3 regions of the Arthrobacter sp. UYEF20 genome follow, and region 3 is predicted to be linked to each of the others. Evidence: riboswitches for the same ligand, from Rfam matches in the RefSeq annotation. Region 3 holds a riboswitch; each other region holds the start of a gene.
The links. Region 3 has a riboswitch for thiamine pyrophosphate ahead of ABIB26_RS17625 (ECF transporter S component). Riboswitches for the same ligand answer to the same signal wherever they lie in the genome.
Positions count from the first base shown of each region.

Region 1 (9,582 bases), on a different contig from region 3:
GTTGCCGTGCCCGTGGTCCGCGAATTTACCGGACGAGTTCGCGAGCGTGCCCTCGGCGCCGAGGTCAACGCCGCCCTGAATCCCGGCCAGCAGATCGTGAAGATCGTCAACGAGGAACTCGTCGAGATCCTCGGCGGCGAAACCCGCCGGATCCGCCTCGCCAAGACCGGCCCCACCGTCATCATGCTCGCCGGCCTCCAGGGTGCCGGCAAGACCACCCTCGCCGGCAAGCTCGCCAAGTACCTCAAGGCCCAGGGCCACAGCCCCATGCTGGTCGCCTCCGACCTGCAGCGCCCCAACGCCGTCAACCAGCTCCAGATCGTCGGCCAGCGCGCCGGCGTGCCCGTGTTCGCCCCGCACCCGGGCGCCACCTCCACCGAGCTCGATCACCCCGCCGGTGACCCGGTCGCCGTCGCCCGCGCCGGCGTCGAGGAAGCCCGCCGCACCCTGCACGACGTCGTGATCGTGGACACCGCCGGCCGGACCGGCGTCGACGCGGACATGATGGAACAGGCACGCCAGATCCGCCGGGCCATCGTCCCGAACGAAGTCCTGTTCGTGATCGACTCGATGATCGGCCAGGACGCCGTCAACACGGCCTTGGCCTTCGACGAAGGCGTCAACTTCACCGGCATCGTGCTCTCCAAGCTCGACGGCGACGCCCGCGGCGGTGCCGCGCTCTCCGTCGCGTCCGTGACCGGCAAGCCCGTCATGTTCGCGTCCACCGGCGAAGGCCTGGACGACTTCGAGCTCTTCCACCCGGACCGGATGGCCTCGCGGATCCTCGACCTCGGTGACGTGCTCACCCTGATCGAGCAGGCCGAGCAGAACTGGGACAAGGACGAGGCCGCCCGGATGGCGAAGAAGTTCGCCGACCAGGAAGATTTCACCCTTGACGACTTCCTCTCCCAGATGCAGCAGATCCGCAACATGGGCTCCATGAAGAAAATGCTCATGATGATGCCCGGCGCGCAGAACATCCGGCAGCAGCTGGAGCAGTTCGATGAACGGGAAATCGACCGCGTCGAGGCGATCGTCCGCTCCATGACCCCGCACGAGCGGGTTGCGCCGAAGATCATCAACGGCTCCCGCCGCGCCCGTATTGCCCGTGGTTCCGGTGTGCATGTCTCCGAGGTGAACGGCCTGCTGGAACGCTTTGCCCAGGCGCAGAAGATGATGAAGAAGATGGCTGCAGGCGGCGGCATGCCTGGAATGCCCGGCATGCCGGGCATGGGCGGCGGAGGAGGTGCCCGCAAGAGTGCCAAGAACGCGCCCAAGAAGAAGGCCCGCTCCGGGAACCCGGCCAAGGCAGCACAGGAACTCAAGGACGCCGAGGCCCGGCGTGCCGCGGGACCGAAGCCGCTGCCCACCGGGGCATCCTTCGGCGGCCAAGGTGAGGATTTCGATCCCTCCCAGCTGAACCTGCCCAAGGGCTTCGATAAGTTCCTCGGCGGCAGCAAGTAGCGGCACTAAAGTAACGGCATTAGGGTAACGGAGCCGGCGAACCAGGCGCCGTGCCCGCTATGTCGCCGGGGCTGATTGCCGGGCCGGTGCCATAGGGTTGGATCATGTTCAAGCAGCGCGTAGTTTTCGTCCACGGGGCGGGCAGCTTCGGCGCCGCGGCGTGGCCGAAACAGCACGGGATGGCGCTGGACTACGACGCGCTGTTCCTGCGCCGGCACGGCTTCGACGCCGTCGCGGAACCGCTTGAAACGGACTTCGCCGCGGATGCCGCGATCGTGCTGCGTGCCCTGGCCGACGACGGCCGCGGCGAGTCGGGCGGCCACGTCGTGGCGCATTCGCAGGGCGCCATAGCGGCGATGATGGCCGCCGTCGAGCGCCCCGACCTGGTGCAGTCCCTGGCCCTGGTTGAACCGGCCTGCCTCTCGCTGACGGCGGAACTGCCCGCGACGGCGGCGTACCGGGCCCTGATGCAGCCGCTCTTCGATGTGCGGCACCACCTCAGCGATGACGATTTCCGGCGCGAGTTCATCCGCCGGGCGTTCGCCGCCCACAGCCCCGGCGCCGGAACGGCCGAAGTCCCGGGGCCCGAAGAGCAGCGTGAAGCCCGCAGGCTGCGGCTGCAGGCACCGCCCTGGGAAGCCCCGCTGCAGATCGTCCCGGGCGTACCCACCCTGGTCCTGACCGGTGGCTGGGAGCCGCTCTACGAGGAAATCGCCGGCTACCTGCGCGAGACCGGCGCCCTGCACCGCATTGCGGCGGGCGGGCACCGGCCCCAGGATTCAGCTGAGGGTGACCGGGTCATCCGGGCGTTCATCGCCGACGTCGGCCGGAGCCAGCACGCCCACGCCTCCTAAGTGGCTGGCCCAACTGGGTCGCAGTTAATGTCGTTATGGGCGCCCAAAACGACGTTAACTGCGACCTAGTTGGGCGGGTCCGCTAGGCCTGGGCCGGAAGCTGCGGCTCCGGCAGGTAGACCTTGCCGCCCGAGGCGAGGAACTCGTTGCTCTTCGCACGCATTCCCGCCGCCATGTCGGCGAGTGCGGCCTGCGAGTCCGCGGAGCCGTATTCGTCCCGGATGTCCTGGCTGATGCGCATGGAGCAGAACTTGGGCCCGCACATCGAGCAGAAGTGGGCCGTCTTGGCCGGCTCCGCGGGGAGCGTCTCATCGTGGAAGGCCTCGGCCGTGACCGGGTCCAGCGACAGCGCGAACTGGTCCCGCCAGCGGAATTCGAAGCGGGCCTTGGACAGGGCATCGTCGCGTTCGTGCGCACCGGGGTGGCCCTTGGCGAGGTCGGCGGCATGGGCGGCGATCTTGTAGGTGATCACGCCGGTCTTCACATCGTCCTTGTTGGGCAGTCCGAGGTGTTCCTTGGGCGTGACATAGCAGAGCATCGCGGTGCCGTAGCGGGCAATCTCCGTGGCGCCGATCGCCGAGGTGATGTGGTCATAGCCGGGCGCAATATCCGTGACCAGCGGCCCCAGCGTGTAGAACGGGGCGCCGTCGCACAGCTCCTGCTGGCGTTCCACATTTTCACGGACCAGGTGGAAGGGGATGTGCCCCGGGCCTTCGACCATGACCTGCACGTCGTATGTCCACGCCCGCTTGGTAAGTTCGGCCAGGGTGTCCAGTTCGGCGAACTGGGCGGCGTCGTTGGCGTCCGCCGTCGACCCTGGCCGCAGACCGTCACCGAGGGAGAACGCGACGTCGTACTTGGCGAAAATTTCGCACAGCTCGTCAAAGTGCGTATACAGGAAGTTTTCCTCGTGGTGGGCCAGGCACCAGCCTGCCATGATCGCTCCGCCGCGGGACACGATCCCGGTGACCCGGTTGGCGGTCAACGGCACATAGCGCAGCAGCACACCTGCGTGGACGGTCATGTAGTCCACGCCTTGCTCACATTGCTCGATCACCGTGTCCCGGTAGATCTCCCAGGTCAGGTCATTGGCCTCGCCGTTGACCTTCTCCAGCGCCTGGTAGATCGGCACCGTCCCGATCGGGACGGGGGAGTTGCGGATGATCCATTCACGGGTGGTGTGGATGTCATCCCCGGTGGAAAGGTCCATCACCGTGTCCGCGCCCCACTGGGCGGCCCACTGCAGCTTGTCCACTTCCTCGGCGATGGAGCTGGTGACCGCCGAGTTGCCGATGTTGGCGTTGATCTTCACGAGGAAGGCCTTGCCGATGATCATGGGCTCGGATTCGGGGTGGTTGATGCTGTTGGGAATGATGGCGCGGCCGGCCGCCACCTCGCTGCGGACCAGCTCCACGTCGCAGTTCTCCCGAGCGGCCACGAACCGCATCTCCGGAGTGATGACGCCCTGGCGGGCGTAGTGCATCTGGGTGACCGTCTTGCCGTCGACGGCGCGGCGGGGCACCGGCTGTGCACCCTTCCATTCAGCCGACGCGGCGCCCCTGCGCACCGCCGACTTACCGTCGTCGAGCAGGTTCCGTTCCCGGCCGCCGTAGGGCTCGGTATCGCCCCGGGATTCTATCCATTCGGACCGGAACGGCTCCAAGCCGACCACTGGATCGCTTCCGGGGCCGGCCGTCCGGTATATCGTGAACGGCGGATTCTTCACCCCGCCGGGGGAATCCTCCAGGGCAATTTCGGTCACCGGAACGCGGATGCCGTGTTCCTCGTCCGTGGTGAAAGCCAAAGAATGGGACTTCAGTGACTGTGTTTCCTGGGAAGTCTCATTTTGGGCAGGGATCAACTGTGTTTCTTGCGTATTCACGGGAATACTCACTTCCTTCGCCGGCATTACCCGGACAGGTTCAACGGTCGCAGGCTGCATCAGCCCGATCTCAGCCCCTGCAAGGGCACCCGTGTGGTCGTAGACGAAGCTACCACACGGGTGGGCCGGGACTGGACGGGTGGGTCATCCCCGGGCTGGTCGACGCGCACTGCCACATCGGTCTCGGCCCCGGCGGGGTTGTGGCGGAACAGGTGGCGGAGGCGCAGGCCATCACCGACCGAGACGCCGGCACCCTGCTGGTGCGCGATGCCGGCGCCGTGCACGACACCCGCTGGCTGCAGCGGCGTGCCGACGTGCCACACATCATCCGGTCCGGCCGGCACATCGCGAGAACCCGGCGCTACCTGCACGGCTTCGCCGTCGAAGTGGAGCCGGAGGGTCTGGTGGAGGCCGTACGCAAGCAGGCCCGCGCCGGCGACGGCTGGGTCAAGGTCGTGGGGGACTGGATTGACCGCGACGCCGGCGACCTCGCCCCGGGAGCTCAAGGACGCCGTGCAGGCCGCCCATGATGAAGGCGCCCGGGTCACGGCGCACTGCTTCGCCGAGGACACGCTGGATGACATGCTCGACGCCGGGATCGACTGCATCGAAAACGGCACCGGCCTGCCCCCCGCGGCACCTGCCTCGTTTCGTCGAACAAGGCGTGCCGATCGTCCCCACCCTCATCAACATCGCGACGTTCCCGGCCCTCGCGGCGCCGGCGGACACAAAGTTTGCGGGGAGACCCTGCCGCTGTGCCGGCTGCGCTACGCCGGATACGCCAACGCCTGGGGCTTCGCGATCTACCGCGCCAGTCACGGACGACTACCAGGACAACTACCTGCCCATAGGGCTGGCCGGCGGCACCGCCGAAGAAGCCCTCGACACCGCCTGCGGCCTCTACCCCAACGACCCCGCCGCCTGGACCTGAACCCCCGACGAATTAACGAAAATGAGGACTAGGAGCACTCCCATGACCAGCAAGGCCATCGTCATCGCGGCAACCACCGCGCTCTTCATCAACAGGGACCTTACGGCGATCGACACCTACTTCGATCCCAGCTACGTACAGCACTCCACCCTGGTTGCCGGCGGCATCGAGGGGCTGCGGGCACTCGCATCGAATCTGCCGACGGACTTCGCCTACACCCCTGTACGGGCATACGCGGAAGGTGACCTCGTTGTCACCCAGGGTCTCTACGCCGGCTTCGGGCCCGCGGAATTGGTCGGCTTCGACGTGTGGCGTGTCGAGAACGACCGCATCGTGGAGCACTGGGACTCTCTCGTCCCCGTCGCCGAGGAAACCGTCAGCGGCCGCACCCAGACCGATGGCCCGGTGGCCGCCACCGACCTCGACAAGACCGCGCAGAACAAGGCCCTCGTCCTCGACTGGGTCGAGAAGGTCCTCGTTGGCGCCGACTACAGCCTGTTGACCGACTATGTCACGACCGGGCTCTACGCCCAGCACAATGTCGAGGCGGCCGACAATCTTGACGGATTCGGGGCGGCGGCAGCCGCCTGGGGCGCGGACGGCAAGCTCCTGGCCTACAAAGCGGTGCACCAGGTCGTCGCCGAGGGAGACTTCGTCTTCACCCGCGCCGAAGGTGAATTCGGCGTCCCGGTCATCTACAACGACCTGTGGCGCATCGAGAACGGCAAGATCGTCGAACACTGGGACGCCATCGCCCCGGTTCCGGCCGAACTTCCACACACCAACGGCATCTTCTAGGACACGCCGGAGGGCGGCGCAAGACCGGCCGCCCCCGCTCGTCGAACCTGCATCACCCTTACTTCAGCAATTCGATGGGACCTGTCCGCGAACGACTGTTCGTGAGACTAGCCCGGGCAGTCGGCGGGGCGCTCCTGCCCGGTTGCTTGCCGCCGGACCGCCTGCCTGCCGTGGCGAACCCCGGATTCCCGCGGGCGGTTTGCGCGTGGCGCCGAAGCAACTGGGGAGGAACGTCACGGCAGGGGTGCGTGGGGCGTTTCCGGTGGCCGGCGCCGGGCTACTTCCCGGGAGGACCGCCTAGTCCTCGCGCCCGGGACCGGGCAGGACCGGAATATGTCGCCCGCCGACCCCGGCGCGCGGCATGCCCTTGAGTCCGGCCACCCCGCTGCCTGGACCTGAACCCCCGGCGAACTAACGAAAATGCCTACTAGCCGGAAGAAGCGTCATTTTCAGGGCGATCCGGTCCGCGTCCGCCGTCGTCGTGACCGGCCGCAGACCCTCGTCGACCTCGGCCCGGCTCACCCAGGTCCGCAGCGCCTCGGAGCTCACCCCGAGCTGCTCTCCGATCCGGCGGTACGCGCCGGTCCTGGTCGCAGGGTCTTTCCTTGCATCAATGGCCATCCGCGTTGCGCGCTCACGCAGTTCGGCAACGCGCGGCCTGTGGACGGCTCAGTGATCATGGACCGGGATGATTCGCCCCTTAAGGTTCCAGAAGCTGCGGGAGGCCAGGTCGGTGATGTTGGTGTAAGCGGTCAGGTTTTCGTAGTCCTGGACGTGGGTGACGGTGTTGCCGGTGTCTTCCTCGACCCAGGTGACCAAATACAGGTCGGGGCGGAGTTGCGTGCGGGTGATATCGAATTTATTGAGTGTCCCGGCCGGGTAGCTGGCGTCGGCGACGACGGTGACTTCGAGTTTGTCCTCGGCAACGAAATTCAGTTCGTATTTGGCGTTGTCGCCGAAATCGAAAACGAACTTTCGCCCGGTTATCTGAGTCTTCTCTGTCATGGCCCAGCCTTCTGTGGATAAATGGGTGGAAGCGGTGTGGAGCCGAATGACCACTGCGCCCGGTCCCGGCTTCGGCTTCCGCGTGATGGGCGCGGGTCTACGCCCAGATGTACTCTTCGGCGATGGCTCCGTCACGCCACTTCGCGACCGTCACCATGCGGCTTCCATCCTCGAACTCGCCGATGACACAGGTCCACTCACCGGATCCGAACGCGATCGGGTGGGAGGTGATCGTGGGCGGCGTGCCCCCGGCGGAATCGACGTAAGCCTTCATCGCGTCAATGTGCTGCCCGACCCCACGCGTGGGGTCCTGGCCTTTCCAGTCCACGAGAACGTCATCAGTGTGGTGATGGGCAAAGGCGCCGTTCCAGTCGGCCTTGTTCCAACCGTCGAAGTCGAGATCGTCCATTCCCTTGAGATTGCGGTCAACCTGCTCGTCCTGCATGGTTCCTCCTTCTCCAAGAGCGCCGACCTCGGTCTCCGGCCGCGCTGCCGTGCCAACCTTGAATCTGACTCGCCCAGCGTAGATGAGCGGTCAATGACGTACAAGGTTCTGCCCAGGGCGATCAGCGAAGGTGCCAGCGCCGATGTCCTGGTCTCCGCCGACGATCCGCGGAGCGGTCTGGACACGCTGCGGCAGCTGAAACATATCGTGCCGCGCGGAGAGCCGGTCCGCCAGGAACAACCCAGGCCATTAGGAATAAATTGAAGCTTCAAGTAATTTAGTTTATATGAAGGTCATCGAAGGTCGGTGGCCGCTGAAGCACCGGAGCGATCAAATGACTGCAGAAGCCAGCACCCAGGATCTTCTTCCCGCCGCACTCACCATGGGCACCGTGATGCTCAAGGTCGGCGATATGAAGCTCATGACGGACTACTACCAGCGCGCCCTCGGCCTCGACATCGTGGCCGAGCAGGACGGCGGGCTCTACCTGGGACGCCGGCAGAAGCCGCTGGTCCACCTCGCCCCGGCGCCCGGACTCAGCCTCCCCTCGCGCGGCGAGGCCGGCCTCTTCCACACCGCGCTGCTGTTCGACGACCAGCCGTCCCTCGCCGCCACGGTGGCCAGCGCCGCCCAGTTCGAGCCGCAGTCCTTCACCGGCAGCGCAGACCACCTCGTGAGCGAGGCCTTCTACTTCAACGATCCCGAGGGCAACGGCATCGAGCTGTACTGGGACCGTCCGCGCGAGGCGTGGTCCTGGGAGGGTAACAACGTTGTGATGGACAGCCTGGCCCTGCCGCCGCAGCGCTACCTCGAACAGTTCCTCACCGAGGAATCCGTCAGCGGACAGCGTGAGGCGGAGGCCGGCATCGGGCATGTCCATCTGCAGGTGGGTGACGTCCATTCTGCGCAGGACTTCTACGTCGGGACCCTCGGCTTCGAGAAGACCGCAGGCTGGCACGGCCAGGCGCTGTTCGTGTCCGCGGGAGGCTACCACCACCACATGGCGATGAACGTCTGGAACAGCCGCGGCGCCGGCCCCCGCCGGGACACCCTCGGCCTGGGCGAGGTGCTGATTGAAGTACCGTCAGGCGACGACGTCGGAGCCCTCGCCGGCCGCCTCAAGACCGCCGGCGTCCCCTCGCACCACACGGGAGCCGAACTGCGCTTCGAAGACCCGTGGCGGAACCGCATCCGCGTCGCCGTGCGCTGACGGCACCCTGGCTGCGGCGCGGGCCGGTGCGCTGGCTGCGGCGCCGGCCGGCACGCTGGCTGGGCGCCGGCTGGGCGTGCTGGCCGGCGGCGCTGGCCGGCACGCCGTCCGGACCGGGCGGCTGGGCTAGGCTGGAGCCGGAATTTCCGCCGCGCGATCAGCGCCGAGCCACTAAGGATCACCCATGGGATTCACCGAAATCTTTGTCTCCACCCACGATGAAGCCCTCAAGCGCGCGGCTGCGCTCGAGGGCGGCGGAGCCGCGGCCGCCGGGGCCCTCCGGATCCCGGACATCAGCGACTTCGAAGTCGAACGACTCGGCGATCTGGCCGGGACGGCCGTGCACTCCGCCGGCGCCGACTACGAGCTCGCCATGGTGGACGTGGCCAGCGACTCCCTGCTTGGCGTCCCGCCGGCCATGGTCAGGGCGCTCGCGGACCTGCTCAGCTATGAGACCGAGGGGGAGGGCGACGTCCTGGCGGAGGTGGCCCTCAGCTGGGCCGCCGAGGAGGACATGCCCTTCGGTGCGGACCAGGCAGCCCGTTATGTCCGCCAGCTGGCGGAACTGGCTGCCGGCGTCGATCCCGCCGCCCGGTCCGGGCTCTACGTCTGGACCCGCTGACGCCGCAGTCCGGAACCGCTTGGCCCCGCTATTTGTCTGCAGATTTGCCCCCTGATTTGCCCTCTGATCTGCACGGGTGCGGGCGTCAAGTCGAAATCCGCGCGTTGATCTGGCACAATGAACAGGTACTCGATCTGCGTGGCCCCTCTCTCCGCGTCCGGATCTTGTCCTTTTAGAACCCCCTAGTACGGCCCGCCCCACGGGTGCAGAACGCCGGGCTCGACCCCGTTTCAGAAACAGGAGTGACCACAAAAGTGGCCGTAAAGATTCGCCTTAAGCGCTTCGGTAAGATGCGCGCACCGTACTACCGCATCGTCGTCATGGACGCACGCTCCAAGCGTGATGGCCGTGCCATCGAAGAGATCGGCAAG
Region 1 covers NZ_JBEPNP010000022.1:18,916-28,497, reverse strand. The annotation lists gene ffh (signal recognition particle protein) at 1-1,464, shown strand, start outside; gene ABIB26_RS19600 (alpha/beta fold hydrolase) at 1,569-2,318, shown strand; gene thiC (phosphomethylpyrimidine synthase ThiC) at 2,401-4,200, opposite strand; TPP riboswitch at 4,196-4,303, opposite strand; partial or broken gene ABIB26_RS19590 (amidohydrolase family protein) at 4,332-4,936, shown strand; gene ABIB26_RS19585 (nuclear transport factor 2 family protein) at 5,174-5,929, shown strand; gene ABIB26_RS19580 (hypothetical protein) at 6,341-6,550, opposite strand; gene ABIB26_RS19575 (MoaF-related domain-containing protein) at 6,599-6,934, opposite strand; gene ABIB26_RS19570 (hypothetical protein) at 7,032-7,379, opposite strand; gene ABIB26_RS19565 (hypothetical protein) at 7,473-7,643, shown strand; gene ABIB26_RS19560 (VOC family protein) at 7,714-8,589, shown strand; gene ABIB26_RS19555 (hypothetical protein) at 8,774-9,211, shown strand; gene rpsP (30S ribosomal protein S16) at 9,466-9,582, shown strand, end outside.
Region 1: it holds a riboswitch for thiamine pyrophosphate, as region 3 does, so the genes downstream of both, thiC (phosphomethylpyrimidine synthase ThiC) here and ABIB26_RS17625 (ECF transporter S component) in region 3, are expected to answer to the same signal.

Region 2 (9,582 bases), on a different contig from region 3:
CCGTGGAGGAGATGGCCATGGCCGGGACTTCGAGCAGGCTGACGTCTTTCCGGCCCATGCCGTCCAGCACGTGGCCGGGCCGGGTGACGCCCACGAAGTGCGCGAGCGACCACAATTCGTCGATGTCTTTCCAGGAAAGGATCTGGGACAGTGCATCCGCGCCGGTGATGAAGAAGAGATCGGCGTCGGGGCGGAGCGTGCGCAGGTCTCGCAGCGTGTCGATTGTGTAGGTGGGTCCGGGCCGGTCCACGTCCACCCGGCTGACGGTGAAGCGGGGGTTCGAGGCCGTGGCGATGACGGTCATGAGGTACCGGTGCTCGGCCTCGCTGACCTTTCTCGCGGTCTTCTGCCAGGGCTGGCCGGTCGGCACAAACACCACTTCGTCCAGGTTGAACTTGGCCGCGACCTCACTGGCCGCAACAAGGTGGCCGTGATGGATCGGATCGAACGTGCCGCCCATCACACCCAGACGCAGGCGGCGTTTGGCGCCGCGCTGCTTCACGGAGGCGGAAATATCAGTGGCCTTGGCCGTGATCGTGCTTGTTCGGGTGCTGGCGGTGCGGATCCGAGTGCTCGTCGACGGCCTCGTGGCGCCTGCCCAGATTGGAGTAGGACAGCGTGATGAACATCAGCACGAGGAGGATACCGAACATCGAGCCGCCGATCACGAACGGCGGTGCAATGAGCGGCGCGAGTTCCTCGTGCCCGGATTCGCCAGCGGCGGCGATGATTGTGGCGATCTGCTGCGACAGCATGTTCTCCCCTAATGACTTTAAAATTTGACGACGGCGTTTGTCCCCGCCGTTCCGGACTTCTGTTCCATGTTACAGCGTTGCTACGCCCTGATCTGGCCCTCGCCCTGCACGATCCACTTGGTGGTGGTCAGTTCGGTCAATCCCATCGGGCCGCGTGCGTGCAGCTTCTGGGTGGATATCCCGACCTCGGCCCCCAGGCCCAGCTCGCCGCCGTCGGTGAACCGGGTTGAAGCATTCACGATCACGGCGGCGGAATCGACCTCCGCGATGAAGCGCTCGGCGTTGGCGAGGTCGTTGGTCAGAATGGCCTCGGTGTGTCCGGTGGACCACGTGCGGATGTGCCTGACGGCGTCGTCCAGGCTGTCCACCATGGCCACGGCCAGGTCCAGGTCCATGTATTCGGTAGCCCAGTCCACGTCCGTGGCGGGCACCGAGTCGACGGACGCCGGCAGCGCCGCGCGGATCCGCGCGTCGGTGTGCAGGGTGACGCCGGCGGCGCGTAGGGCGGCGGCGACGGCGGGCAGCGCGGTGGAGCCCGAATGCACCAGCAGGGTTTCCACGGTGTTGCAGACGCTGGGTCGCTGGGTCTTGGCGTTCAGCAGGATCTCCACGGCCATGTCCTCGTTCGCTGAGGCGTCCAGGAAGATGTGGACATTGCCCTCCCCCGTCTCGATGACCGGCACCGAGGCATTCATCACAACAGACTGGATCAGTTCGCGGCCGCCGCGGGGAATCAGGACGTCCACCCTGCCCCGGGCGCGCATCAGGACGTTCGCGCCTTCGCGGCCGTACGGGTCCACCGTCTGCACGGCGTCGGCCGGCAGGCCAACGGATTCCAGCGCGTCGCGGAGGATGGTGACCAGGGCGGCGTTGGTGGCGGCCGCGGCGGTTCCGCCACGCAGGATGACGGCGTTTCCGCTCTTGAGGCCCAGCCCGGCGATATCCACCGTCACGTTGGGCCGCGCCTCATAGATGGCGGCGACGACGCCCATCGGCACGTTGATCTGGCGCAGCCGCAGCCCGTTGGGCAGCGTCTGGCCGCGCACCACATTCCCTACCGGATCCGGAAGGGTGGCGAGGTTCTCCAGGGCGGCAGCGAGGGCCTTGACCCGGGCGTCGGTGAGGGTGAGCCGGTCCAGCAGGGCGGCGGAGGTGCCGTTGGCCCGCCCCGCGGCAACGTCCTTGGTGTTGGCGGCCAGGACCTGGCTGGTGCGCTCCAGCAACGCGGTGGCGATTGCCCGCAAGCCACGGTCCTTCCAGGCGCGGTTGGCGCGCGCCATCCGGCGGGCGGCGTGGCGGGAGCGGTCGGCGATGGCGTGGACGGCGGCCTCGACGTCGGCTGCTCCGTCTGCACCAGAAGCCTGCTCCGAAGTCGCCGCAAGGGCCGCCGGAACCTCGCGGGCGCCTGCCGACGGTCCGTCCGCAGGGATCAGGCCTTCGGCAAACAGCTTCTCGGCGAGCACGGCAGATCGGGGGGTCAGGGCCTCAGTCATGCTTCCAGTTTAGGCGAGCGGGAAGCTTAGACCAGCACCAGATCGTCAACATGAACAACTACGCGGTCATATCCGCGGCCCAGGGTCTTGCCGAGTTCCCTGGTGGACCGGCCGAGCATCTGCGGAAGTTCGTCGGCGGCGTAGTTTACCAGTCCGCGGGCGACCACGGTGCCGTCCGGGGATACCATCTCGACGGCGTCGCCGGCTTCGAAGGAGCCGTGGACGGCGGTGATGCCGGCCGGCAGCAGGGAGGTGTGGCGGTCGCGCACGGCCTGGACGGCGCCGTCGTCGAGCACCAGGGTGCCCTGCACCGACGCCAGGTGTGCCAGCCAGAGGAGGCGGATCGGTTTGCGGGAGCCGTTGACCGAGAACCAGGTTCCCACATCCTGGCCCGCCAATGCGGCGGCCGCATTGGACGTGGAGGTCACGAGGGCGTGGATTCCCGAGCCTGCGGCGATCATGGCCGCCTCCACCTTGGTGACCATTCCGCCGGTGCCGATCCCGGCCTTGCCGGTGCTGCCGATGGAGACGCCGTCGAGGTCGTGCGGGCCCGTGACGTGCGGGATCCGCTTGGCGCCGTGCGAGGGCGGACCATCGTAGAGGGAGTCGACGTCGGAGAGGAGCACCAGCGCGTCGGCGCGCACCAGGTGCGCCACGAGGGCCGCGAGCCGGTCGTTGTCGCCGAACCGGATCTCGTGGGTGGCCACGGTGTCGTTTTCGTTGACCACGGGCACGACGCCGAGGTTCAGGAGCCGGTCCAGGGCCCGGAAGGCGTTGGTGTGCTGGCTGCGGCGCATGAAGTCGTCGGCCGTCAGAAGCACCTGGCTGACCGTGACGCCGTGGGCGCCGAAGGCGTGCGTGTACCGGGCCATCAGGAGGCCCTGGCCCACGCTCGCCGCGGCCTGCTGGGTGGCGAGGTCGCGGGGGCGCTTGTCCAGCCCGAGGGGGGCAAGCCCGGCGGCGATCGCACCGGAGGACACCAGGATGATCTCCGCGCCCTCGTTGCGTTTGTGCGCCAGGGCATCGGCGAGGTCCGTCAGGGCCTCTTCCGAGATGCCGCCCTTGATGCTGGTCAGCGAGGAGGAGCCGACCTTGACCACGATCCGGCAGGCTCCGGACAGTACTGAACGGTCCGGAGCCGGACGGTCGTGGGCCGCACGGTCAGGGGCCGGACGGTCCCGGGCTGCACGGTCCGGGGTGACCGATGAACCGGGCACGATGACGGTTTTACTCGTCATCTGCTGCGCCCAGTCCACTCTCCTTGAGCGGCTTGGCGGCCCGGCGTCCGCTGACGGATTCGGTCCAGATGCCGGCCTTGCGCTCGGCTTCGAGCTCGGCGCGGGCTGCGGACTTGGCCTCGCGGCGTTCTACCTGCTCGTCGCGCTTCTGCCCACGGGTCGGGCGGTCGCCGATATCGGCGAAACGCACGTCGGTGCCGCGCGGGGATGCCAGCAGTTCGGCACCGGCCATCATGGTCGGCTCCCAGTCGAAGACGACGCCGTCGTCCTCGCCGATGACCACCGTGTCGCCCGGCAGGGCGCCCTGCTTGAACAGTTCGTTTTCGATGCCCAGCTTGGCGAGGCGGTCGGCGAGGTAGCCGATCGCTTCCTCGTTGGTGAAGTCGGTCTGCTTGACCCAGCGCACGGGCTTGTCGCCGAGCACGCGGAACAGCGGCTCCAGGTTCTTCTCCTCGCGACGGATCTTGAAGCCGGATTCGTTCACCGCGCGGGGCTTGAGCACAGGGGCATGTACCTTCGGCGGCGCTGCGGCGACGGCGTCGCGGGCGGCCTTGACGATCTCGCCCATGGCGAAGCCGAGCTGGCGGAGTCCTTCGTGGCTCGTGGCGGAGATCTCAAAGACCCTGTAGCCGCGGGCTTCGAGTTCCGGGCGGACAAATTCGGCCATGTCCTTGCCGTCCGGCAGGTCCACCTTGTTCAGGGCGACGAGGCGGGGGCGGTGGTTCAGCGGCACCACTTCGCCGTCGGAGCCGGCAAAGCTCATGTCCACGGCGTACTTCTCAAGCTCCGCTTCGATGATGGCCAGATCGGAAAGCGGATCGCGGTCCGATTCGAGCGTGCCGCAGTCCAGCACGTGCACGAGGGCGGCGCATCGCTCGACGTGGCGCAGGAAGTGGTGGCCGAGGCCCTTGCCTTCGCTGGCGCCCTCGATCAGCCCGGGAACGTCTGCGATGGTGAAGCGCACCTCGCCGGCCTGCACGACGCCGAGGTTCGGGATCAGGGTGGTGAAGGGGTAGTCGGCAATCTTGGGCCGGGCCGCGGACATGGCGGCGATCAGGCTGGATTTGCCGGCGGAGGGGAAGCCCACGAGCGCGATGTCCGCGATGGACTTCAGTTCCAGGACGACGTCGCTGGATTCGCCTTCGATGCCGAGCAGCGCGAAGCCGGGGGCGCGGCGCTTCTGGGAGGAGAGCGAGGCGTTCCCGAGGCCCCCGATGCCGCCGGCGGCCGCGATGTATTCGGTGCCTTCGCCCACGAGGTCGGCGAGCACCTGGCCGTCCTTGGACTTCACCACGGTGCCCTCGGGCACCGGAAGGATCAGGGTTTCGCCGTTCTTGCCGCCGCGCCAGTCGCCCATGCCGGGGCCGCCGTTGGTGGCGTGCCGGTGGGGGGCATGGTGGTAGTCGAGCAGGGTGGTGGTCTGGGGGTCAACGCGCAGGATGACGTCGCCGCCGTTGCCGCCGTTGCCGCCGTCGGGACCGCCGAGGGGCTTGAACTTCTCGCGGTGAACGGAGACACAACCGTGGCCGCCGGTACCGCCGGATACGTGCAGTACTACCCGGTCTACAAAGCTCGCCACGTGGATCTCCTCAGTGCTGTTACCTGCTCAGTGCTGTTTCCTGGACGTCCAAAGACACCAGGATGATTGTAATGCGGTTAAAACACCGGTGGAGCGGACCAAATGGCCCGCCCCACCGATTTAGAACTTGTTGCTACTCTGCAGCTGCAGCGGTCACGATGTTCACAACGCGACGGCCACGACGGGTGCCGAACTGGACTGCACCGGGGGCCAGGGCGAACAGGGTGTCGTCCCCGCCGCGGCCGACGCCGGCGCCCGGGTGGAAGTGGGTGCCGCGCTGGCGGACGATGATCTCGCCTGCGGAAACTACCTGGCCGCCGAAGCGCTTGACGCCGAGGTACTGGGCGTTGGAGTCACGACCGTTGCGAGTGGAACTCGCGCCTTTTTTATGTGCCATCTGAAATGCCTGCCTTCAAAAATTCTGGGGAATCTGCTGGAACCTGAACAGTAACGAAGAGTTACTTGATACCGGTGATCTTGACCTTGGTCAATTCCTGACGGTGGCCCTGGCGCTTCTTGTAACCGGTCTTGTTCTTGAACTTCTGGATGACGATCTTCGGACCACGAAGGTCTTCGAGGATCTCAGCCGTAACCGTTACCTTGGCCAGGTCCGCAGCAGCAGACGTGATCTTGTCACCGTCTACCAGGAGCAGTGCGGGCAACTCAAAGGTGCTGCCGGCTCCACCGGGGACGCGGTTCAGGGTAACGAAGTCTCCAACGGAAACCTTCTCTTGGCGGCCGCCTGCGCGGACAATCGCGTACACCACTGGGGAACTCACTTCTCTCGACGTTTATTACTAGATTTGCGTGCGGAACCTGGTCCAAATTGTTTGGCTGGCTCACGCTGTGCCTCTACGCCGGTGGATTCCCCGGGGGAACCCATGAGCTATCCCGTGGACAATGCCATTCGATATCGAATGACGTGTCCTCAAGGTCATAACCCAAGTGTTGGCGTAAGCACCGAAGATCTAGACTACGCTAATTTTGCCTTCGGCCGCAAATGAGGCTGGTTCCGGAGGGGCCGCACGTGATGGACGCAACTCGATCAAGACTTCATGCAATCAAGACTTCATTCAATCAAGACTTCACTCACTCAAAACAAAGCGGTCCTGCAACGACTCCCGGAACCGTGCCCCACCATCGTACAGGCTGGCCGGGGAGGCCGTGCTCAGGCGTGCAGCCTCGGCGCGTCGAAGAACTCGACCTCGTACCGGGCCGACTGCCGGAAGGCCACCGCCATGGCGTCCCGCTCGCTGGCGGAAGCGCGCCGCGCCGCCTGATCCGTCAGGGCGATGGCCTGCCGCGTCGCCGCGGCAAAGTCCTCGTCGGCGTAGGTCCGCAGCCATTCGGCGTAGGGATGACCTTCCGGGGCGCCGGCCGCCAGGAACTGCGCGTGGAGTGTTGCGCCCACCTCGGCATACAGCCAGAAGCACGGCAGGGCGGCCGCGATCAGGACGCCGTAGCTGCCGGAGACCGTGGCGGCCAGCAGATGGTCCACGTAGGATTTCGTGACCGGGCCCAGCTGCACCTCCACGGCCCGTGTGCTGAGCCAGTTCCGGTGCAGCTCCGATTCGACTTCGAGGCACTGCTGCGCGGAGCGGGCCCAGAAAAGCTGTTCGGCTTCGGAGGGTGCGATGGCCGCCGCCCGGGCCAGCACCCGCGAGTAGCCGTTGAGGTAGAGGGCGTCCTGGGCCAGATAATAGGCGAAGTCCTTCTCGGCCAGCGTGCCGTCGGCCAGGCCCTGGATGAACGCCAGGCCATAGATCGCGTCCAGGTCCGCCGCGGCACTGTTCCCGAGGGCAGCGGTGAACTCCCCCTCGTCCGGAACGCGATGCCCGGTATTCACCTGGCCCGTGCCACCCTGGTCTTCGGTCAGATGCTGCACGTGGTGGAAATGGTGCACTGGACCGTTGCCCGTTCCGACGTCGAGGCGGTCCGAGGTCCGCAGCGCACCCGCTAGCCAGGGCTTGACCTCGCGCAGCGCCGCCTCCCAGTCCCCCACCCGGGCCTGAACCGTGGCCAGCGCCGAGGACAAGGAACATCCGGTGCCGTGGCTGTTGCGGGTGGGCACCCGTCCGCCGGTCACCACCACCGTCTCCTGGCCCAGGAGCCCCGCCGTGTTGACGAGCGCATCGGGGCAGCCGTCGTCGTCGTTGTTGTTGTTGCTGGGGTAATCACCGCCGGCGCTGCGGCCCAGATGTCCGCCCTTCACGAGTACCGTCGTGCCGGTCAGGGCGGCCAGCCGTTTGCCCTGGTCAAGGGCCTCGGCCCAGTCGGCTGCGGCGGGTTCCCGGAGAAGGATGGCCAGTTCGGCGAGGTTGGGTGTGACCAGGTCCGCGAGGGGCAGCAGCGCGTGCAGGGCGGCCTCCGCCGTTTCCCGCAGGAGCCGGTCGCCGCTGGTCGCCACCATCACCGGATCCAGGACCACGACGCCGGGCCGGGCCTGTTCAAGCCAGGCGCGGACGGCAGCGATCACCGTGGCGTCCCCCAGCATGCCGATCTTGACGGCGTCAATGCCGATGTCCTCGCTCAGCGCGTCCAGCTGGGCGGTCAGGAACGACGCCGGCGGAACGTGGACGGCGCTGACGCCGCGGGTGTTCTGGGCTGTGAGGGCGGTGATCGCGGCCATGCCGTAGCCGCCGTGCGCGGCAATGCTTTTCAGGTCGGCCTGGATCCCGGCGCCGCCGGAGGGGTCCGAACCTGCAATAGCCAGCACCCGCGGGATCCGGCGCCCGGCGGGACGCGGCACGGAGGGCAGAAACGATGAAGGCAGAACAAGTGAGGGCAGAACAAGCGAAGCCACGAGAGACATCCCTTCGCCGGTGCTAACCGGACAGGTTCGACGGGTTTGGATCTCAGCCGGCTCCATGCGCGGCACCCCGTGTCAGTCCTCCAGCTTAGCCGTATCGCTTAACGAAGTCGCGGGGGCGGCCCGGGACTCGGCGTATTGCTACGCCGGGTCCCGGACCGCCCCCGCGGTCACGCGGAACTGTCCCGTGCTGCCCGGTGGTTAGAGCTCCGAAGCCGGGACGCCGACGCCGAGGATGATCGGCTCGTTCGCTGCCGGCTTGGCTGCCGGCTTGTCGGCGGTCATGGCCGGGGCCTTGGCCTCGTGGACGGATCCGGCCGCGGCCGAGGTGGTTGCCTCGCGGTGCTCCACAGACGTCTCATTGGCTGCGCCCTGGGCGCGGCTCGCGCTCCTGTTGCGGCGGACGCGGCGGCCACGCGTGGTGCCAGCGTCAGCGTCGGTGTGGATCCGCGCCGGGGCAGGCGCTTTGGACGATGCAGGCGCCAGTGCCGGGGCCTTGGCAGCCTGGGTCCGGTCCACGGCGGGCCGGGCTTCATCGGCTTCGCCCAGGTTGGCGAAGGCCTCGGTCAGCAGGTCCAGGGTGAGGGCCGGAGACGGTGCCTCGTCGGCGTGCTCCACGAACGGCAGGGCCACCTGCTCGCCGCCGAAGGTCAGCACGGCCGCGGGACGTCCGGCTGCCTCCTCTGTCGCGGCCAGCCGCGCGGCTGCCTCGACGGCGGCCTGGCGGGCCCCGGCGTCGCTGGCAGCGGCTGCCTCCCCGTCGTGGAGGTGCGCGGCATGCGCGGCGGCTGCGATGTTCGCCAGGGCGGCACGGGTCGCCTCTGCCTTGGCATGACGCTCGGCCTCGGTGGGCTCCGGATGGACGGCTGAGGGTGCCGATGGGGCGTACTCCGGCATTCCCTGGCCGCCCTTGCCGCGGCGGCGGCTCTTGCGTTCGGTCCGGGGGGCCGGCAGGTTCTCGGTCCGCGGGACATGGTGCTCGGCGGCCACCACGTTGGCGCGGCGGTGCTCCACCGGCTCGTCGTGGGTGACGATGCCGCGGCCGTCGCAGGCTTCACACTGCTCGCCGAAGACTTCCAGCAGCCCGGTGCCCATCCGCTTGCGGGTCATCTGCACCAGACCCAGGGAGGTCACCTCGGCCACCTGGTGCTTGGTACGGTCCCGGCCCAGGCACTCCACCATGCGGCGCAGCACGAGGTCACGGTTCGATTCCAGCACCATGTCGATGAAGTCGATCACGATAATGCCGCCGATATCGCGGAGCCGGAGCTGCCGGACCACTTCCTCGGCCGCTTCCAGGTTGTTCTTGGTGACGGTTTCCTCGAGGTTGCCACCGCTGCCGGTGAACTTGCCGGTGTTGACATCCACCACGGTCATGGCCTCGGTACGGTCGATCACGAGGGAACCACCGGAAGGCAGGAACACCTTGCGGTCCAGCGCCTTGTGGATCTGCTCGTCGATCCGCCAGGCCGAGAAGATGTCCGCGTCCTTGGTCCACTTCTCGAGCCGGCCCACCAGGTCCGGAGCCACGTAGGTGACGTAGGCCTCGATGGTGTCCCAGGCTTCCTCGCCGGAGACGATCAGCTTCGAGAAGTCCTCGTTGAATACGTCACGGACCACCTTGATGGTCAGGTCCGGTTCGCCGTAAAGCACCTCGGGGGCGAGCACCTTGGTCGACGTCGACTGGCTCTCGATCCCTTCCCACTGC
Region 2 covers NZ_JBEPNP010000010.1:107,777-117,358, forward strand. The annotation lists gene nadD (nicotinate-nucleotide adenylyltransferase) at 1-460, opposite strand, end outside; gene ABIB26_RS12930 (hypothetical protein) at 516-755, opposite strand; gene ABIB26_RS12935 (glutamate-5-semialdehyde dehydrogenase) at 836-2,248, opposite strand; gene proB (glutamate 5-kinase) at 2,275-3,486, opposite strand; gene obgE (GTPase ObgE) at 3,476-5,065, opposite strand; gene rpmA (50S ribosomal protein L27) at 5,199-5,462, opposite strand; gene rplU (50S ribosomal protein L21) at 5,524-5,832, opposite strand; gene ABIB26_RS12960 (bifunctional hydroxymethylpyrimidine kinase/phosphomethylpyrimidine kinase) at 6,234-7,877, opposite strand; TPP riboswitch at 7,860-7,957, opposite strand; gene ABIB26_RS12965 (Rne/Rng family ribonuclease) at 8,076-9,582, opposite strand, start outside.
Region 2: it holds a riboswitch for thiamine pyrophosphate, as region 3 does, so the genes downstream of both, ABIB26_RS12960 (bifunctional hydroxymethylpyrimidine kinase/phosphomethylpyrimidine kinase) here and ABIB26_RS17625 (ECF transporter S component) in region 3, are expected to answer to the same signal.

Region 3 (9,582 bases):
CGGGCGCCATCCTGGTGGACGTCCGCACCGAGGCGGAATGGGCCCACATCGGCATCCCGGACACGGCATCCGCAAACGAAAAGCGGAACGATCCGCTCTTCATCCAGTGGAGCCTGGCCGGCGGCATCCCCAATTCGCAGTTCGTGAAGCAGCTGAAGCAGCAGGCGCCCGAGGATGCCGGTGCCGAGCTGGTGTTCCTCTGCCGTTCCGGCGCCCGCTCCATTGCCGCCGCAACCGCCGCCACCGAGGCCGGTTTCACCTCCTACAACGTCCTTGAGGGCTTCGAGGGCGAGCCGGACCGCTACGGCGAACGGACCGTCAACGGCTGGAAGAACCGTGGCCTGCCCACCAACCTCGGGAAGAACTAAGTGACTTTCAATCCCGACGCCGCCGGCTGGAGCCCCGACACCCAGGCCGTCCGGGGCGGACTTGACCGCACCGGCTTCCAGGAAACCACCGAGCCGATCTTCCTTAACTCCGGCTTCGTCTACGAATCCGCCGCCGCCGCCGAGCGCGCCTTCACCGGTGAGGACGAGCGCTTCGTCTACTCCCGCTACGGCAACCCCTCGGTCGCGACCTTCCAGGAACGCCTCCGGCTGCTCGAGGGCACCGAGGCGTGCTTTGCGACGGCGTCCGGCATGTCCGCGGTGTTCACCGCGCTCGGCGCGTTGCTGGGCACCGGGGACCGTGTGGTCGCCGCCCGCTCGCTGTTCGGCTCCTGCTTTGTGATCCTCAACGAAATCCTGCCGCGCTGGGGTGTGGAAACGGTCTTCGTCGACGGGCCGGACCTGGAGCAGTGGCGCGTGGCGTTGTCGGAGCCGACGACGGCGGTCTTCTTCGAGTCGCCGTCGAACCCGATGCAGGAGATTGTGGACATCGCCGCCGTGAGCGGGCTGGCCCACGCCGCCGGCGCGACCGTCGTCGTCGACAACGTCTTTGCCACCCCCCTGCTGCAGCGCTGCGGGGACCTCGGCGCGGACGTGGTGGTCTACTCCGGCACCAAGCACATCGACGGCCAGGGCAGGGTGCTCGGCGGCGCGATCCTGGGCACCAAGGCGTTCATTGACGGCCCGGTCAAGCAGCTTATGCGGCACACCGGACCGGCGCTCTCCGCCTTCAACGCGTGGGTCCTGACCAAGGGCCTGGAGACCATGGCCCTGAGGGTGAACCATTCCTCGGCGTCCGCCCTGCGGCTGGCGGAGTGGCTCGAGGGGCAGCCCGCGGTCAGCTGGATCAAGTACCCGCTCCTGCCGTCCCATCCCCAGTACGAGCTCGCGGCCCAGCAGATGAAGGCCGGCGGCACTGTGCTGACGTTTGAGCTTTCCCCGTCCCCCGGGCGCTCCGCGAAGGAAGCCGCGTTCGCACTGCTGGACGCGCTGCGGATCATCGACATCTCCAACAACCTGGGCGATTCTAAGTCCCTCATCACGCACCCCGCCACGACGACGCACCGCGCCATGGGCCCGGACGGCCGCGCGGCGATCGGGCTCAGCGACGGCGTGGTGCGGCTCTCCTTGGGCCTGGAAGACGTCGAGGACCTGATCCGCGATCTCGGGCAGGCGCTCAAACAGGTCTGACCGGGGATTCTTCCTTCCGCGGGACGGCATCCCGCGGCAGCGTCTCTTCAGTCAGGCCCGGCGCACCCGCCCCAGGGCCGACGGCTGGTGCGCGGGATCCCGGGACGCCGAGCCCAGCATGGTCACCTTGACGGCCCGGTCGACGACGGCGGCGAGCCCGCCTTCCCGGAACGGCCGGCGCTGCAGCTGCGAACCGGTTCCCTCGGCGAGGATCCGTGCGATGCCCTCGTGGACCAGTTCCAGCTCCGCCTGCTCCGCCAGGACCGGGGCCAGATAGTCCACGAGGGCGTGGACCACATCCGCCGCCGGCGCGGGCGTAAAGGTCCCGAAGTCCAGCAGCTGGCCGCGGAGCCCGCCATTACTGGCCTGCCAGGCGGCCATCCGCAGCAGCAGCGTCGGCACCGGGGCTGGTTCAACGCCGTCGTTCCACTCCCGGCAGGCCGATTCGACCAGGGCACGCACCAACACGGCGATCAGCGCCGCGTCGTCGGCCCGCAGGCAGACGTCGGCGACCCGGACCTCCACGGTGGGATGGTGCCTGCACAGCCGGGCGTCGAAATAGATCATCCCCTCGTCCAGCAGCACACCGCTTTCCACCAGCCGGGTCACCACCCGCCGGTAGACCGGCAGGCTGCCGAAGATCATCGTGGGACCCGAGCCCGGCCAGCGGTTCCACGCCTGGGTGCGGTAGCTTTCAAACCCTGTCTCCGCGCCGTTCCAGTACGGGGAATTTGCGCTGAGGGCTATCAGCACGGCCAGCTTGTCCCGGATCCGGTCCATCACCGCCACGCCTTCCTCGGGGGATTCCACCAACGTGTGGACGTGGAACCCGCAGGTGAGCTGGTTCCGGACGATCAGCCCGAAGCGTTCCTGCATGCTCACATACCGCGGCGACGGCGTTGTGTGCGTCGCGGATCCCCTCGGCGACGTGGCCAGGGCTGCGATGCGGCCGCCGTGTGCCCGTGCGGCCCGGTCCGCGAGCGCACGGCCCTGCCTGAGCTGCTGGAGCAATTGGGGGTAGCCCAGACACGGCTGCGTCTGGGTTTCGATCTGCTCCAGCTTGAGCTCGAGGCTGAACCCGGCGTCTTCGTGGACCGGCCCCTGCGCCGGGACCACCCGGCCGGCGTCGTGCTTCTGCGGGACCAGGCTGGGCAGCATGACGTCGGCCAGGGCGAGCGGCATCCCCGTTTCGGGGTCCACTATCAGCAGTTCTTCCTCCACGCCGAAGGTGCGCATAAATCTATTGTGCGTCAGGACCCGCGGAAGCGCGCTACCCCAACGCGGGGTCACTCCGCGCGCGGCGACAGGTTCCGGGGCAGGGCGCGCACCGCTGCGTTGCGGGCTTCCTATTGCCGGGTGAGGAACACGAGATTCCAGGTCCCGGCGGCCAGCGCCGCGGCGACGGCGGCAGCGGCAATGCCGAGCCCGCCCAGCAGGACCCAGGCGTCGAGGCTGCTGAAGGTGGAGGGCCGCGCCCAGGTGCGCTGGGCGCCGCCGAAGCCGCGGGCCTCCATGGTGACGGCCAGGCGGGAGGCGCGCCGGATGGCCTGCACGAGGAGCCCGAAGCTCTGCCCCAGCGTGGACCGGAGCCGCTGGTACGGGTTGCCGCGCGAGCCCACGCCGCGGGCCCGCCGCGCCATGCCGATGGTCTGCCACTCTTCGGCCATGAGCCCCACGAGCCGCATCGCGGCCAAGGTGCCCAGGACGAATCGGTGCGGCAGTTTCGCGTTCTGGGCCAGCGCGTCGGCAAGGTCCGTGGGGTCCGTGCAGCTCATCAGCAGCACCGCCGGCAGCGCGATGGCGAGTCCGCGGAGCAGGAAGCCCAGCCCCAGTTCAAGGGAACCGTCGCTTACGGACCAGATGCCGGCGTCGAGCAGTATTCTTCCGCTATCCGGCGCCAGGATGGCCGTACTCCAGCCGCCCAGCGCCGCGGCCAGGATCAACGGCCAGCCGCGCTGCCAGAGCAGCGCGAGGCTCAGCCCGGCCAACGGAAACAGCGCCACTTCGAAGGCCAGCGCCACCGACGCTGAAACCCAGTCGATGGACAGCGCCAGCACGAGGGTGATCAGCACGACGGCGGTGAACTTGGCCAGCGGGTTGGCGCGGGTCAGCAGGGCCTGGTTGCCGCGCAGGCTCAGGACGTCCCTCACTGCGCCTGCACCGGACCCGGTACGCGATCGCCCGGTACGCGACTGCCCGGCTCGCGATCGCCCGGTTCCCGGTGCTCCGGGGCGCGGAGGCTGAGCTGGGTGCCGCCCAGGACCGCGGTGAATTCCGCGTCGTGGGTTACCGACACGACGGCGGTGCCGGCGTCGAGGAGTTCGGAGAGGAGGGAGGCGAGCTCGGCCCAGGTGTTGGCATCCTGGCCGAAGGTGGGCTCGTCCAGGACGAGCACCTGCGGATGGGCCGCGAGCACGGTGGCAACCGAGAGCCGCCGCTTTTCGCCGCCGGAGAGTGTGTAGGGGTTCGCGTCCACCAGTTCGGTCAGCCGGAGCCGCTCCAGCAGTTCGTCCACCCGTTCTTCGCCCCGGCCCAGGTGCCGGGGACCGAACATCAACTCGTCGAGCACCCGGCCGGTGACGAACTGGTGTTCGGGTTCCTGGAAGACGGTACCGATCCGGGCAATCAGCTGTTGAGCCTTCCACTGGTACGGATCGGTCCCGGCGCCGGCGCTCAGCTCCGGCGTGGCGGAGACCGCGCCGGACACCGGCGCCAGCAGGCCGGCCAGGGTCAGGGCGAACGTCGACTTGCCGGAGCCGTTGGGGCCGGTGATGGTCAGCGCCTCGCCGGCCCGGATCCGGGCTGTGAGGCCGGACTGCACCGGTACCGGGGCGATGGCCCTGAAGCCCCTGCGCAGACCGGATCGGCGGGGGTGTTCGCGGGAGACCGCCAGGTTGTCGGCCGCCATCAGGAGGGTCCCGGCGTCGGGCTGTCCGGGCAGGGATGCTTTTGCGGAGCCAGCGACCGGCAAGCCCGCGGCAGACGCTGCCCGCACCCGGGTCGGCGGCACGTAACCGGGCACCCAGACGCCCGCGGCGGTGAGCATGTCCCGCGCCTGCACCAGGACCTGGTCCGGCGGGCCGTCGATCAACACGGCCGTATCCGTGGCGGATCCCGGCTGCAGGACCACGATCCGGTCCACAAGGTCCTTCCAGACGGCCACCCGGTGCTCCACCACCACGAGCGTGGCGCCGGTCTTGTCCAGGCAGCGGCCCACGGCGTCGCGGACTTCCAGGACGCCGGCGGGGTCCAGGTTGGCGGTGGGTTCGTCGAGCAGGAGCAGCCCGGGCCGCATCGCCAGGATGCCGGCGAGCGCCAGCCGCTGCTTCTGGCCGCCGGAGAGGGCCGAGGTCGGGTGGTCCAGCGGCAGCCGGCCCAGCCCGACGTCGTCGAGCGCTTCCCGCACCCGCGCCCAGATCTCCGCCGGGGGCACGGACAGGTTTTCCGCCCCGAAGGCGACGTCGTCACCGAGACGGGAGAGCACCACCTGCGTCTCCGGGTCCTGCTGCACCAGCCCCGCCCGGCCGCGCCGGGCCCGCGGCGGGGCGCCGTCGATCAGCAGGCTGCCGGTCTCGTCGGAATCCTCTGCCGTGTTGTCGCCGAGGGCGTCGGCTGCGTTGTCGCCGAGGACCCCGGCCAGGGCGTGGAGCAGCGTCGATTTGCCGGCGCCGGAAGGCCCGAGCAGCAGCACCCGCTCCCCGGGCCTGATGTCCAGGTCCAGCCCGTTGACTGCGGGCCGCGGCCGGCCGGCGTGCCGCCAGCCCCAGCCGCGGGCCGTGACCGCGGCCGGGCGGACGCCGTCGGAAGATGTCGGGCAGTGTGCCGGCATCAGGAGAACACAGGCTCCGTGGCGGCCTTGCGCGAGGCGAACGAGCTCAGCACCCCGGTCTTGGCGAGACCCCGGGTGGCGAGCCAGGACAGGGCGCCGGCGATAATGGCGCCGGAGACGGACATGAAGATGATGTACGCGAGCTTGTCCCCGGCGGCATAGGCGATGTTCCAGCCCCATGGCGCGAAGGAGTCATTCAGGGCGCCGAACAGCCCGGCACCGGCACCGGCCAGCAGGGAAACCGGCAGGTTGAACTTCTTGTAGACGAACGCTGCGAACACGAGCTCGGCTCCGAGGCCCTGGAGCACGCCGGAGATCAGGACAGTGGTGCCGTATTGCGAGCCCATGATCAGCTCACCGGTGGCGGCCACCGTTTCGCAGAACAGTGCCGCCCCGGGCTTGCGGATGATGAGCATGCCCAGCACGGCGGGAATCATCCAGCCGCCGGCGTAGAGCCCGGTCAGCGGCGGGTAGAACGCGTTGACGGGTGCGGAAATGAGGTTGGCGCCCTGGGACCAGGCCCAGAAAATGACGCCGCCGGCCACCGCGATCAACGCGGCCACCACGATGTCCACCACACGCCAGTTGTAGCTGCGCCGGGTGAGGATCTGCTTCGCAGAAATGTCAGTCATGTCGTCCTCCTGAGGAACAGGAGGGGAGAGTGCGCCGGCCGGCCACGGCTTCCGCCGCCCTGCCGGGCACTCTGAGAACTCGACTCCCTTTCGCCGGTACTAACCGGATCAGGTTCGAGGGTCTGCGGCTGTCCGCACTCTCAGCGCCCACCGGTGGTTTTCCCTGGATTCCTCCAGCGATGCCCGACGGCGGCGCTCCCCTGTCGTATATAAAATCGCCCTTGTGGGCACTGTCCAGTTTACACCCGGCGGGACCGGCTTCCCGTGCCCAGCAGTCACATTCCGGGCCGGAGGGACCGGCGCCGCACGGCGCGGCCTGCGCGGCCGGGTCCCTCCGTCAGGGCCGGGACGCTAGGCTGGGGGAAGCCCTGTTCCCTCCCGCAAGGAGTCCGAAGAATGAACATCGTCATCAAACTGCTCGGCACCGGCATCAGCCTGCTCGCCGGGTTCGTCGGCACAAAGCTCGTCGACACCGTCTGGGAAAAGTCCACCGGCAACAAGCCGCCCAAGGGCCACGACGACGACATCCCCACCACGCTGCGCTCGGCCCTGACCTTCGCGCTGATCTCGGCCGCGGTCAGCGCCATCATCCAGGTCCTCGCCAACCGCGGCACCCAGCGCGCCATCACCCGTTTCGCCAAAACCCAGGACATCGTCTAGCGGTCATTTTCGTTAATTTTCGGGGGTTTGGAGGGCCAGGACCTCTTCGGGTCGGGAGGACATGCCCATCCGTCGCGCCCGGGTCCGGTCATAATCGGAATATGCCCATCCGCGGGTCCCGGCGCGGGGCATGATCCGTATCCCGGGGGCAAGTGCGGGTGGCTCCGCTGCGGGGATCGGCTACTCTCCGGGAGGACATGCCCATTCCTCGCGCCCGGGTCCGGACAGAATCGGAATATGTCCATCCGCCGACCCCGGCGCTGGGCATGTCCTTAAGCCCGGCCACCCCGCCGCCCGGACCTGAACCCGGGCGAACTAACGAAAATGCTTACTAGCACCGGTCACCGGCGGCCCCGACCGCCGCCGTCGTCAGCGGCCCCGCCGTCGTCCGAGAAACCGCTCTTGCCCGCGGCCTGCTGCACCACGGCCTCCAGCTCATCGGCACTGAGCAGCTCCGGATGGAGGTGCTTGGTGCGGTAACCGGCCCGGCCCACCATGTGGGCGGACACCGGCACGGTGAGCAGCTGGAAGATCCAGGCCACCACGAGCACCGGCCACACCCACCACGTGCGCATCTGCAGGCCCACCGCGCAGAGCAGCAGGAACAGCCCGAGCACCTGCGGCTTCGTGGCGGCGTGCATTCTGCTCATCAGATCGGGGAAGCGCAGCAGGCCCACGGCCGCGCCGAGAGACATCAGCGCGCCGACCACCATGAACACGGCAGAGACGGCGTCGATCACGGTATCGCCGGAGAACGTCTCAGGATTCACGGGCGTGCTCCCGCCGGTCGGCGACGAACCGGGCCACGGTCACCGAGCCGACGAACCCGATGATGGACACGGCGACCAGCAGCATGAGGTTGTTGAGGTGCCGGTTCACGGCCATGTCGATGCACAGCGCCGCCCCGAAGATGGCCAGCAGCACGTCGGCGGCGAGCACCCGGTCCAGCAGCGAAGGGCCCCTCGCGATCCGGATGATCGCCCCCGCGGCGGCCAGGGACAGCACCACCGAGGTTATGGTCAGGACGAGCTGCATCATGCGCTCACCTCCTGGTTGAGAGCGGACAGTTCGTCCTTGGTGCCCATGATCCGGATCAGCCCGGCCTCGGCGTCGCGGACGTCTTTGCGCAATCGTGCGGCATCGTCCGCGTTGCGGACGTTGATGCCGTGGATGTAGAGCGTGGACGTGGACCTGTCCACCTCCACCACGAGCGAGCCGGGGATCAGCGAGATCACGTGCCCGGTGGCGGTCACCAGCAGGTCCGAGTGGCTCCGCAGCGGGACGGCGACGACGGCGCTGATCACCTTGGGGCCCTTGGCCACGGCAAGGTAGAAGACCTGGAAGCTCGCTGCCACGACTTTGACCAGGATGATCAGGGCAAAGGGGACGGCGCGCAGGATGTTGAACCGGCCGCCGAGTTCCACCGGCGGCAGGTACAGCAGCCTGGCCACCACCACGGCGATGATGGCGCCGAAAAGCAGGTTGCCCGGACTGAAGTCCTGCCAGAGGGCGCCCCAGACAATCACGAGCCAGACCAGCAGCGGGAGTTCCTGCCGCAGTGAGATCCGCTTCCGGCTCATTTCGGCACGCCCTGCTGTGCGGGCTGCTGCGGGGGCTGCTGCTGTGCGTGCTGTGCCAGTGCCGGCACCGGCGCGTCCCCGCCGAGGACCGCCTGGATGTAGGCGGTGCGGTCCAGCATCTCCGCGGCGGACTGGTCCGCCACCTTGAACAGCGGCCCGGCGAAGACGGTCAGCGCGACGCCGAAGATCACCAGGCCCAGGGTGGAGCCCACCATGGTCCGCGGCAACAGGGTGACGTTGGGTTTGCCCGCGCGGTGCCCGGTGGCCGAGTCCTCCGGGGCGGCCAGGAGCACCGGGTCAGGGTGTTCGGCGTCCTCGGGCTTGCGCCAGAACGCGCGGTTCCAGACCCGCGCGACCGCCAGCAGGGTCAGCAGGCTGGTCAGCACTCCGCCGATTACCAGGGCGTAGGCCAGCGGGGTGCCCAGCTGCACGCCCGCCTGCAGGAGCCCCAGCTTGCCCAGGAAGCCCGAAAACGGGGGGATTCCAGCCAGGTTCATGGCGGGAACGAAGAACAGCACGGCCAGCACCGGGGAGAGCTTGGCCAGGCCGGCGACGCGGTCCATGGAGGAGCTCCCGCCCCGGCGCTCAATCAAGCCGGTCACCAGGAACAGGCTGGTCTGGATGGTGATGTGGTGGACCACGTAGAAGACTGCGGCGCCCAGGCCGGCCACCGAGGACATCGCCAGCCCGAACACCATGTAGCCGATGTGGCTCACCAGGGTGAAGGAGAGCAGTCGCTTGATGTCGCTCTGGGCCAGGGCGCCCAAAATTCCCACCACCATGGTCAGCAAGGCGGCGACCATCAGCGGGGAATTGAAGGTGTCCCCCGGGAAGAGCAGCGTCTCGGTGCGCACCATCGCGTACACGCCCACCTTGGTCAGCAGCCCGGCGAACACCGCCGTGACCGGGGCGGGGGCCGTCGGGTAGGAGTCCGGAAGCCAGAAGGACAACGGGAACACCGCGGCCTTGATCCCGAACGCAACTAACAGCATGACGTGCAGCAGGTTCCGCGTGCCCTGGTCCACGTCGGCGAGCTTGATGGCGAGGTCGGCCATGTTGATGGTTCCGGTGGCGCCGTAGATCATGGCGATCGCGATCAGGAAGAGCACCGAGGAAACCACCGAGACCACCACGTAGGTCACGCCGGCCCGGATCCGCGGCCCCGTCCCGCCCAGCGTCATCAGCACATAACTGGCGGTCAGGAGGATCTCGAAGCCCACATACAGATTGAACAGATCCCCGGACAGGAAGGCGTTGGAGACCCCGGCAACCAGGATCAGGTAGGTCGGGTGGAAGATCGAGAC
Region 3 covers NZ_JBEPNP010000017.1:78,029-87,610, forward strand. The annotation lists gene ABIB26_RS17600 (rhodanese-like domain-containing protein) at 1-368, shown strand, start outside; gene ABIB26_RS17605 (O-succinylhomoserine sulfhydrylase) at 369-1,577, shown strand; gene ABIB26_RS17610 (glutamate--cysteine ligase 2) at 1,629-2,813, opposite strand; gene ABIB26_RS17615 (energy-coupling factor transporter transmembrane component T family protein) at 2,924-3,727, opposite strand; gene ABIB26_RS17620 (ABC transporter ATP-binding protein) at 3,724-5,406, opposite strand; gene ABIB26_RS17625 (ECF transporter S component) at 5,406-6,038, opposite strand; TPP riboswitch at 6,106-6,250, opposite strand; gene ABIB26_RS17630 (DUF4235 domain-containing protein) at 6,435-6,698, shown strand; gene mnhG (monovalent cation/H(+) antiporter subunit G) at 7,040-7,468, opposite strand; gene ABIB26_RS17640 (MrpF/PhaF family protein) at 7,458-7,736, opposite strand; gene ABIB26_RS17645 (Na+/H+ antiporter subunit E) at 7,733-8,278, opposite strand; gene ABIB26_RS17650 (Na+/H+ antiporter subunit D) at 8,275-9,582, opposite strand, start outside.